DNA from 3 places in the Planococcus alpniumensis genome. Region 2 is predicted to be linked to each of the others. Evidence: riboswitches for the same ligand, from Rfam matches in the RefSeq annotation. Region 2 holds a riboswitch; each other region holds the start of a gene.
The links. Region 2 has a riboswitch for S-adenosylmethionine ahead of G3255_RS06220 (methionine ABC transporter ATP-binding protein). Riboswitches for the same ligand answer to the same signal wherever they lie in the genome.

Region 1 (3,276 bases), 2.2 Mb from region 2:
TCCTTAATCCAGGAAGTGAAAAGCGCGTCTTCCAAACCGGTCATCGTCTATCCGAATTCCGGCGCCACTTACGACCCGGTAAGCAAAACCTGGAGCGAAGAACCGTCGGCTGGTGCATTTTTAGCCAATTCGCAAGCCTGGCATAAAGCGGGAGCTGACATCATCGGCGGCTGTTGCAGCACGACCCCAGGAGATATTGCAACGATCGCCAACTGGGCCCGCCAAGGGAAGGCTTCCGAAGTTTAAAGCAGCCTGTGGTGCGAGTGATCGTCCATTTTATAAAACCTAGTTGACAAGTAGGTTTTAAATATAGTCTAATGTGAATAAGCTTTTTTACGCAGTACGTCACATTAGAGGCAGCAAGTCGGCCTCCTTACTTTTAAAACAGCTAAAGGAGGGTTTGCATGAACGAACAATATCCTGTCATTCAAGGGGCGGAAGCTTTCTTTTTGAAAGGACATAGCACCGGCATCCTATTATGCCACGGTTTTCTCGGCACGCCGCAAAGCGTCAGAGAATTAGGCGAAGCACTCGGCAAACAAGGCTATACGGTTTCCTGTCCGCGGCTGCCGGGCCATGGCACACATTTCAAGGATCTGGAACAGTTCTCTTACGGCGACTGGTTCGCGAGTATCGAGCAGGCTTATGTAGAACTCAAGCAGTCATGCACATCGGTCTTTGTCATCGGACAATCGATGGGCGGCACCTTGAGCTTGGATCTGGCCAGCTGCCATCCTGAAATCGAGGGTCTCGTGTTGATCAACCCAGCGATCGATATTCCGCAGTTTGAAACCTACCGCACGAAGCCGGCCCATGATTATGTCACAGAAGATGCGCCCGATATTAAAAAAGCGGATGCGGTAGAAATCACTTATGGGCAAGCGCCGGTCAAGGCGTATCAACAATTGCTCGGCTATATGGATGCTGTCCGCGCAAAACTCGGCGAAGTCCGCTGCCCGGTCGTTTGTTTCCAGTCGCTTGAAGATCATGTTGTGCCGCCAGCTAACACCGATTATATTCTTGGCAAAATCGGTTCAGAAAACGCGTCCAAATATGAACTCCATGATTCCTATCACATCGCTTCCATGGACCATGAATTAGATTTCATCGTCGCCAAATCTCTTGAATGGATTGCACAGGCTAATGTCTTGCCGGCTGGCGGGCAAGGGTAAATCAAATCGTGTTTCATTTCCATGTAAATAAATTCAATTTATTCAAAATAATGTTGACAAGCCAGATCAAGGGCCGTAACATGAACTTTACAATTTAATCATCTTATCGAGATTGACTGAGGGACTGGCCCTGGGACGTCAAAGCAGCAGACCGCCACGCGGCACTGTGCTAATTCCTTGTACCGTGTGTACAGAGATAAGAGAGGCGATCGAACGTGTGAAACTGCTCCTCTTCTTGTCAAAAAGAAGAAGGGGTTTTTTATTACGTTAAAACCAAGTAAACAGGTAAGATAAATTATTTTTGATGAAGGAGGTGCCTTCAGTGGACAAATGGTTTTCGAAATACCGTCGGAGCTTGAGCGGCAGATTGGCGCATCAACACTTCGGCGCTTCATTGAAAATCTGGGAACTTGGATAGGCTTTTAGGCAGTTGCATACATACTCGAGGCATCATCATTTTTTCAATTATAAGGAGGAACATCGTGAAAAATTTTATCTTTTTAGTTATCACTTTAATTGCACTTATCGGATTGGCCGGCTGTTCCGGCGGGGAAGCAAGTCCATCAACTTCCGGCGGAAATTCAGAGCCTGTAGAAGGCGGGGAACTGAACGTGGCGATCAGCGCGGATCCGAACACATTGGACTGGATGTATACGGGCGAAAGTGCCGCGCGCAAAATCGGCTGGCATATTTATGAAGGTTTGTTTGCCTTGAACCAGGATTTCGAAGCTGCGCCGCTGCTCGCTGAAGATTACGAAGTGAGCGAAGATGGAAAAACCTACACCATCACCTTGCGCGAAGGCGTGACTTTCCATAACGGGGAACCAGTAACGGCAGAAGATGCCAAAGCGTCCATCGAACGGTGGCTGAAAGTATCATCTGTCGGCAAGATCACCAACGACCACGTTGAGTCCGTGGAAGCAGACGACTCGCAATTGACCATTCAATTGAACAAAGCCTATAGCTCTTTACTTTCCGACTTAGCTGCCCCGAAATCGGCCGCTGTCATCTTGCCGAAAGCGGTCGCTGAAGCAGCCGGCGAAAAGCCGCTCGACCATGACCAATATATCGGCACTGGGCCATTCCAGTTTGATTCGTGGAAGCGCGGCGACGAAATCGTGCTTTCCAAATACGATGACTACGCATCAAGAACCGATGAGACAAGCGGTTTGACGGGCGAGAAAAAAACGTATGTGGATTCGGTTCATTTCAAAATCGTCAAAGACCCTCAAGTGGTCGTCAATGGCTTGAAAACCGGACTTTATGATTTTGGGGATGAAGTTCCGCTCGATTTGTACGAAGTGATCGAAAGCACGCCGAACATTGAACCGGGCACAGCCACTAATGGCTATACGGTGTTGACGCCGGATAAATCGGAAGCGCCGTTCGATGACCTGCAAGTGCGCCAGGCATTGAACGCGGCACTCGATAAAGAAGCGATTGCCAAAGCGACATACGGCAACGAGGAATTTTATGAGTTGGACGGCGCGTTGTTCACGCCGAACCAAACCGCCCTGTATTCGGAAGAAAACACAGAAGGCTTCCTGTCTTACGATGTGGAAGAAGCGAAACGCCTATTGGCAGAAAGCAGCTACGACGGCGAGCCGATCAAGATCATCTTCTCAAGCGATTCCAACGACTATAAGAAAATTGCCGAGATCGCTGAACAGCAGCTTGAAGCAGCCGGCTTTGCGGTCGAACTGGAATCTTACGAATGGGCAACATACCTTGAGAAATGGGGAGAGGCTTCCAATTGGGATCTAGTTGTCGTCGGATGGTCCCCGTTCTTCTCGCCGAACCAGGCAGGCATGTTGAGCCAGGATTCGAACAGCAGCGGGTGGTATAACAGCGAGAAATGGCAGGAGCAAATCGCCCAGTGGGCACAAGCGGAATCCGAGGAAGAGCGACAGCAGATCCTCGCCGGCTTGAACGAAACGCTCTACGAAGAATTGCCGTTTGAAAAAGTGACGAACATCTCGAACTTGAATGCGCGCACAACCGATCTCCACGACTATAGCGAATGGTACGGCCCGCGCTTCTGGAATACGTATAAAACCAATTAACAACGAGCCATCAAACAGGATAACTAAGAGAAGAAAATCGT
Region 2 (3,276 bases):
GCTGTCACCGTAATCCCAGAAATCAATGCCGGCTTGGATTCAGGAAGCAATACTTTGCGAATGATCGTCCAAGTCGTCGCTCCCATCGACCGGGCAGCTTCGATGACGCCTTTGTCGATTTCCTTTAACGCAATAAGCACCATGCGGGCATAGAAAGGAGCTGCCCCGATGATCAATGCCGGAAGCGCAGCGTTCGGTCCGCGAATGCTGCCGATCAAAAATTTCGTAAACGGAATCAGCAAAATAATTAAAATAATGAAGGGAATCGAACGGAAAATATTAACGAAAGCACCCGTCAGCCAGTTGACGATTTTGTTTGCCCATAACTGGTTCGGTGCGGTAAGGAATAAGACGATCCCCAGGACCAAACCAATAACAAATGTGAAAAACGTGGACATGGCCGTCATATAAATGGTTTCGAGTGTTGCTTCCCACATATCCGCCCAATCTACGTTCGGGAATAAGGTCTCAAGCATTGCCCATCACCTCCGTCTGTACATCATGTGCACCGAGGAAAGCTAAAGCTTTGTTTATTTCATCTGCAGTGCCCTTCAGTTGAAGGATGAGCGTTCCATAAGCACCCCGTTGGGTATGGGAGATGTTGCCGTGGACAATATTGACTTCCACTTTATATTCCCGGATCAGCTGAGTCAGGATCGGCTGCTCTGCCTGGTCCCCGACGAATATCAACTTGACCAATTGCCCTTCCGGATATTGCTCGCGCAGATGGCGGACGGTCTCTGCTGAATCTTCCGTCTCGGTTACTTGGGCAACAAAGCGCTTCGTGATCGTTTCCTTCGGATGCTGGAAGACATGCAGCACTTCGCCAAGTTCAACGACGCGTCCGCCTTCCATCACTGCCACGCGATGGCAGATCTTGCGGATGACGTGCATTTCGTGCGTGATCAAAACAATCGTCAAGCCGAGGCGCTTGTTAATGTCGACCAATAATTCCAAAATCGCATCGGTCGTTTGCGGATCAAGAGCCGATGTCGCTTCATCGCACAAAAGCACTTCCGGGTCATTCGCCAGCGCACGGGCAATGCCGACGCGCTGCTTCTGACCGCCGGAAAGCTGGGCTGGATATGCGCTTTCGCGTCCTTCGAGGCCAACCAGTTCGATCAGCTCTGCAGAACGCTTGCGCCGCTCCTCTTTCCCGACTCCTGCAATCTCAAGCGGGAATTCAATGTTCTCGCGGACGGTCCGCGACCACAGCAAATTGAAATGCTGGAAAATCATGCTGACCTTTTGGCGGGCTTTGCGGAGTTTCGGCCCCGAAATCGCCGTGATGTTCTGGCCGTTGATTTCAACGGAGCCTTCGCTCGGTTTTTCCAAACCATTTAGCAGGCGGATCAAGGTACTTTTCCCCGCTCCGCTATAGCCGATAATGCCAAAAATTTCACCGACCGGCACCGTTAAGTCGACATGGTCGACAGCCGTCAAGCGCGCTTTGCCAGTATCAAAAACTTTTGTCAATCCTTTTAACTCAATCATGATTGGGCACTCTCCTAAATCTTTTGCTAATAAAAAAGCCTTCCTGCTCAGATAAGCAGAAAGGCACATGTGTAAACACAATAAACCGTTCTCTCATCTTTCAAAGTTTTCACTTTGAGTGACTTGGCACCATTTCATTTTCATGACGGTTGCCGGGCTTCATCGGGCACTTCCCTCCACCTCTCTTTATAAGAGCTACGCTATTAAGTTAATTTCAGAAATTAAATTTATCATGGCTGGCTGTATTCGTCAACCGTTTTCAATTTCTCGTACAAATACGGCACCGACTGGAAAGCATAAACCTTGTCTGTCACTTTGCCATTCTGTGAAATCAACAGGCACGGCACACTTTCCACTTCATAAAGCTCCGCCACTTCCTGTACATAATTCAAATTGGCTTTGCCCATTGGAAGGTCTGGCAAAAGCTCTTCCACCACGCCGAGCATCTTGCTGGCCACTTGGCACGTGCCGCACATCGGCGTATACAGATAATAAGCTGAAACAGGCTGTGTGTTTTTTTCCTTCAGCCATTCTTTATGTGTCCATTCATTCATGCTAGTCATTCCCTGCTACTGGATTTAAGACCCGTACATCTGCTGCGATGAGCACATCGATCAGCTTCCGCAGCGGCGTCGTCGCCACCTCTTTATAACTTCGGTCGACATGGAAATGGCGGGCTTCCGGAAACTCACGCTTGATGAGCTTGCGCAATTTATCGCCTGAAGCGTCCGCATCGACCAGGATGATGATATCCTGCCCTTCAAAAGGCAGCAGCATTTCCTCGAGTCTTGTAGCACTCACTGTACCATTTGTGCAAAGAATCGTCACGGGTTCTGCAATCAATGGCGCTATCCGGGTTTTGTCGCTGATCCCTTCAACCACTATCACTTTCTCCATACGTATCCCCCCAGAAAACCTTATATGAAAAAAAGCGCCATAAAGAGGCGCTTTCAGAACTTACTCGTTTGTCATTTCTTTATATTCGTCAGCTGACATCAATGCATTGACCTCATCTTCGGAAGGGGCTTCCACAACGACCATCCACGCTTTTTCATAAGGTGATTCGTTGACGAATTCCGGGCTGTCTTCAAGCTCAGAATTGACTTCGACGATTTTCCCGCTGATTGGCGCATACAATTCCGATACTGTTTTAACGGATTCGACGCTGCCGAATGGCTCGTCTTTTTTCAGCTCGTCGCCGACTTGCGGAAGCTCGACAAATACGATGTCTCCAAGTTCATCTTGCGCGAAATGAGTAATGCCGATACGTGCTTTGCCGTCTTCGACTTTGACCCATTCGTGTTCTTTTGAATAGCGAAGCTCTTGTGGTGTGCTCATCCAAACCCCTCCAAATATGTAATTGACTCAATTTTAGTTTGCCACAACCAAGGATGAAAAACAAGATGACAAACTTGTCAGCTCCATGTATTTCCGTAAGCCTCTTCCTTGAAGCCAAGTGTCGCCTGAGAGCCGTCCCATGCAAGCGGGCGTTTGATGAGCATGCCGTCTGATGCTAGCAATTTGTATTGCTCATCTGCTGACATTTCCGGCAGCTTTTCCTTCAGTTCGAGTTCACGGTATTTTTTGCCGCTCGTATTGAAAAACTTCTTCAGCTCGATGCCGCTCGTTTGGTGGATCTCTTTCAGCTGTGCCGCGGAAGGCGGATTTTGCGAGATATCGATATAGTCGAACTCCGCATCATTTGCCTCAAGCCATTTCTTGCCTTTTTGGCAGGTCGAGCATTTCGGGTAAGCGTAATACTGGATCATCAAATCTCCTCCT
Region 3 (3,276 bases), 2.2 Mb from region 2:
GATACGCCTGGACCAGGAACCAATCGTCACGGGAGAAGATGCCTTGAAATCACTAAAAGTCATTTTGGGCATCATGGAAGCAGCCGACACCAAGCAAGTGGTCACCATCGAAAAAGAGTCTCTCCTTTATCAATAAGGAGAGACTCTTTGCTTGTCGAGAAAAGTTAAGAAGCCGTATTTTCCGAAGCTTATCGCTCGCTTTCCGTGGGCTCGCGCCCAAGCCTCCTCAGCCGCTACGCGTCTTGCGGGGTCTCGGTCGTCTCGCTTTACCACTGGAAAGATAAGGTCGACCTACGGGAGACATTATCTTTGCGAAAGTAATGCGTAGCATTATTGAGCAGAAGGGGTTACGAGCGAACGCTTCTCCAAATACTTAGGTAGAACATTGATCTTAAAATGTAGAATAAGTGATTTTCTTTTTATCCATAGTGAATCACTAATTTCTTCAACACTCTTTTTTCATTTCGCTCATAGTTTGAAACGGTTGAGTGAGAAGGGGGCGATGTCGAATTCGGTGTGGCCGTCTATTGCCAATTGGCTCAACACTTCGCCCATGACGCTGCCGAATTTAAAGCCGTGGCCGGTAAAGCCGCAGGCGAAAATGACGCGCTCGTTGTCCGGATGGCGGTCGATGATGAAGTTATGGTCGTCGGAGACGGTGTATAAACACGTTTTGCCTTGTTTCAATTCTCCGCTCGCTTCTGGCATATACAGGTCCAGGAATCTTCTTAAGTCGCCCTCATCAAATTCGTATTGCCCGAAGTTCTGGGTTTGTTCGTCCGGGTCGATTGGCTGCCCGCCATCCGAGCGTCCGACTTTTACGCCAGCGCCGTCGATGCTCGGGAAGCCGTAGAACATCATCTCGGGGCCTTCCACAAAAAAACCGGGAAATTGATCGGCATTGTACATCTCCGGTGCTTCAAACCAGCCGACCGCTTTGCGCGTCGGTTGGATCGGCAATTGCAGGTCTGGCAGCAGCTTCTTCGCCCATGCACCGGCTGTGACGATCACTTTCTCAGCATAGAAAACCCCTTGTCCGGTGGAGATTTTCACGCGATCCCCGTCCTGTATATCGATGTGCTGGACGGGTGTATTCGGCACGTAGTGAACGCCGTTTTCGAGCGCCAGTTTTTTATAGGCACGGATGGCATTTTCGCTGTACAACACGCCTGCCTGCGCCTCGTAGCAGCCGATGAAATGCTCGGGCACAGTGAAGCCCGGCCATCTTTCTTGGATGGCGCCGCTGCTTAATATTTCGAGCGGCAAGCCGTAGCTATTGGCGGCTGCAATGCTTTCCAATAGAAAAGGCGAGTCTTCCGGGCCGAGCCCGATGACGCCGGTCTTATCGAACACTTTGTAGCCGGTCTGCTTCTCCAAGTCTTCCCATAATTGCTGCGCGCGCAACACTAACCTAACGTAATGCCTGCCTTCCCCGTAAGCGTGGCGGATCAACCGGGTGTCCCCGTGATGGCTGCCGTTCGCATGGGGCGGGTCGAATGCATCGATCACCAATGTCTTCTTGCCTTGCTGTGCCAAAAAGGCGCCGGCGGCCATCCCCATCGTGCCGGCACCGACGATGGCGACGTCGAAAATAGTTTCCTCGCTCATCTTGTGTTCACTCCGCTCTTGTATTGAATGCATGCCGCCCAACCCGGCAACAATTGAATATTAAATTGATGGTATTCAATGCAGCACGCTTTGTCAATTTGCTCTTGAATTTTTATGCGAAATTTTGATTTATTTTAAAAAGGGTTTGACAGCAAGGACCATCTCAAATACTATCGTTAATATATTAAAAAAATTAAATAACTTATCCAGAGAGACTGAGGGACAGGCCCTATGACGTCCAGCAACCATCATGCATGTTCATGAGAGGTGCTAATTCCTGCAGGATGTATTCATTCTGAGAGATAAGAAATTGGTCGAAGCCTCTTTCCTATTGAAAGAGGCTTTTTTGCATCCAAAAGGAGGGCAGGCGCTCTACATAAGGCGGAAAGTCCAGCCCTATCGTAAAAAACTACACACCAAAAGGAGCTTGAATTATGAAAAGAAACGCTTATGTATTCGCAACTGCCTGTTTAGTAGGTCTTGCCGGAACACTTGCCGGCTGTTCATCGGAAGAGACGGCGAACGCTACAGGAGACCAAGTGATTCGCGTCGGAACGCAAAATGATTATCCGCCTTTCGCTTTCGCGGATGATGCCAATCAACTGACGGGCTATGACGTGGACATGATGAAAGCCGTCGATGAACAATTGGACGGCTATACGTTCGAATACGTCGCTGTACCGTGGGACAGCATGTTCCTTGCGCTCGAGTCGAATAAAATTCAGGCCATCGCCGACCAAGTAGCGAAAACGCCGGAACGCCAAGAAAAATATTTGTTTACCGATGAATCGTATTTCGCAGCGGAAACGGTCATCGCAGTAAAAGAAGGCCGCGAAGACATCCAAACGATTGAAGATTTGGAAGGCAAAGCGGTTGGGGCGTTGGCAGGCGATTCTTATACTTTATTGCTTGAGGAGTATAACGAAACCGCCGCAGAGCCGATCGAACTGAAATACAGCGAAAGCGGCAACCCATCGGAAATTCTGCAGGATGTGCAGAACGGACGCGTAGATGCTTACGTCAACGACCCGATCATGATGAACGCGGTACTGGAAAAAAATGAACTCGGCGTGGAGATTGTCGGCCAGTCCTTAGTTAATGACGATATGGGCATCGTCTTGAAAGACGAAGAAAAAGGAAAAGAGCTGAAAGCCTTAATCGACCCGATTTTGAAACAGCTGAAAGAAGATGGCACCTTGTCCGAACTGTCCAAGAAATGGACCGGCGGCGACTACATCCCTGAATAAGCTAGCGGAAGGACAGAAACCATGGAAAATTTACTGGACTTGAATTTCTTGATCGAGAGCTTTCCTGCCATTATCTCCAGGCTGCCGGTTACGATCGGCATCGCAGTCGGCTCGCTGCTATTGAGTTTAATCATCGGCGTGGCAGCGGCATTGATTAAAATCTACAAAGTGCCTGTGCTCAGCGTCATCACGTCGATCTATATCTCCTTTATCCGGGGCACACCGTTATTGGTGCAGATTTACCTGGTGTTTTACGGGATTCCGAAAATCATTTATTTTCTCCAGAGCGAATACGGCTGGCTTCAGTCGGCGGATGTCAATAGCATCGCGCCGGAATTCTATGCCTTGATGGCCTTTTCCATCAATTTGGGCGCGTATTTATCCGAGACGATCCGTTCGGCGATCGAATCGGTCGACCGCG

Region 1: linked by a shared signal. The riboswitch ahead of G3255_RS17620 (ABC transporter substrate-binding protein) and the one ahead of G3255_RS06220 (methionine ABC transporter ATP-binding protein) in region 2 are both predicted to bind S-adenosylmethionine.
Region 3: linked by a shared signal. The riboswitch ahead of G3255_RS17645 (transporter substrate-binding domain-containing protein) and the one ahead of G3255_RS06220 (methionine ABC transporter ATP-binding protein) in region 2 are both predicted to bind S-adenosylmethionine.

The regions. Positions count from the first base shown of each region.
Region 1 covers NZ_JAAMTH010000001.1:3,469,791-3,473,066, reverse strand. Annotated here, with positions in the region: gene mmuM (homocysteine S-methyltransferase) at 1-246, shown strand, start outside; gene G3255_RS17625 (alpha/beta hydrolase) at 405-1,172, shown strand; SAM riboswitch class I at 1,273-1,375, shown strand; gene G3255_RS17620 (ABC transporter substrate-binding protein) at 1,655-3,235, shown strand.
Region 2 covers NZ_JAAMTH010000001.1:1,226,370-1,229,645, reverse strand. Annotated here, with positions in the region: gene G3255_RS06225 (methionine ABC transporter permease) at 1-476, opposite strand, end outside; gene G3255_RS06220 (methionine ABC transporter ATP-binding protein) at 469-1,494, opposite strand; SAM riboswitch class I at 1,585-1,689, opposite strand; gene G3255_RS06215 (thioredoxin family protein) at 1,725-2,048, opposite strand; gene G3255_RS06210 (ribonuclease M5) at 2,050-2,391, opposite strand; gene gcvH (glycine cleavage system protein GcvH) at 2,452-2,832, opposite strand; gene G3255_RS06200 (arsenate reductase family protein) at 2,910-3,266, opposite strand.
Region 3 covers NZ_JAAMTH010000001.1:3,474,874-3,478,149, reverse strand. Annotated here, with positions in the region: gene G3255_RS17655 (Gfo/Idh/MocA family protein) at 1-136, shown strand, start outside; gene solA (N-methyl-L-tryptophan oxidase) at 469-1,608, opposite strand; SAM riboswitch class I at 1,808-1,917, shown strand; gene G3255_RS17645 (transporter substrate-binding domain-containing protein) at 2,043-2,855, shown strand; gene G3255_RS17640 (amino acid ABC transporter permease) at 2,877-3,276, shown strand, end outside.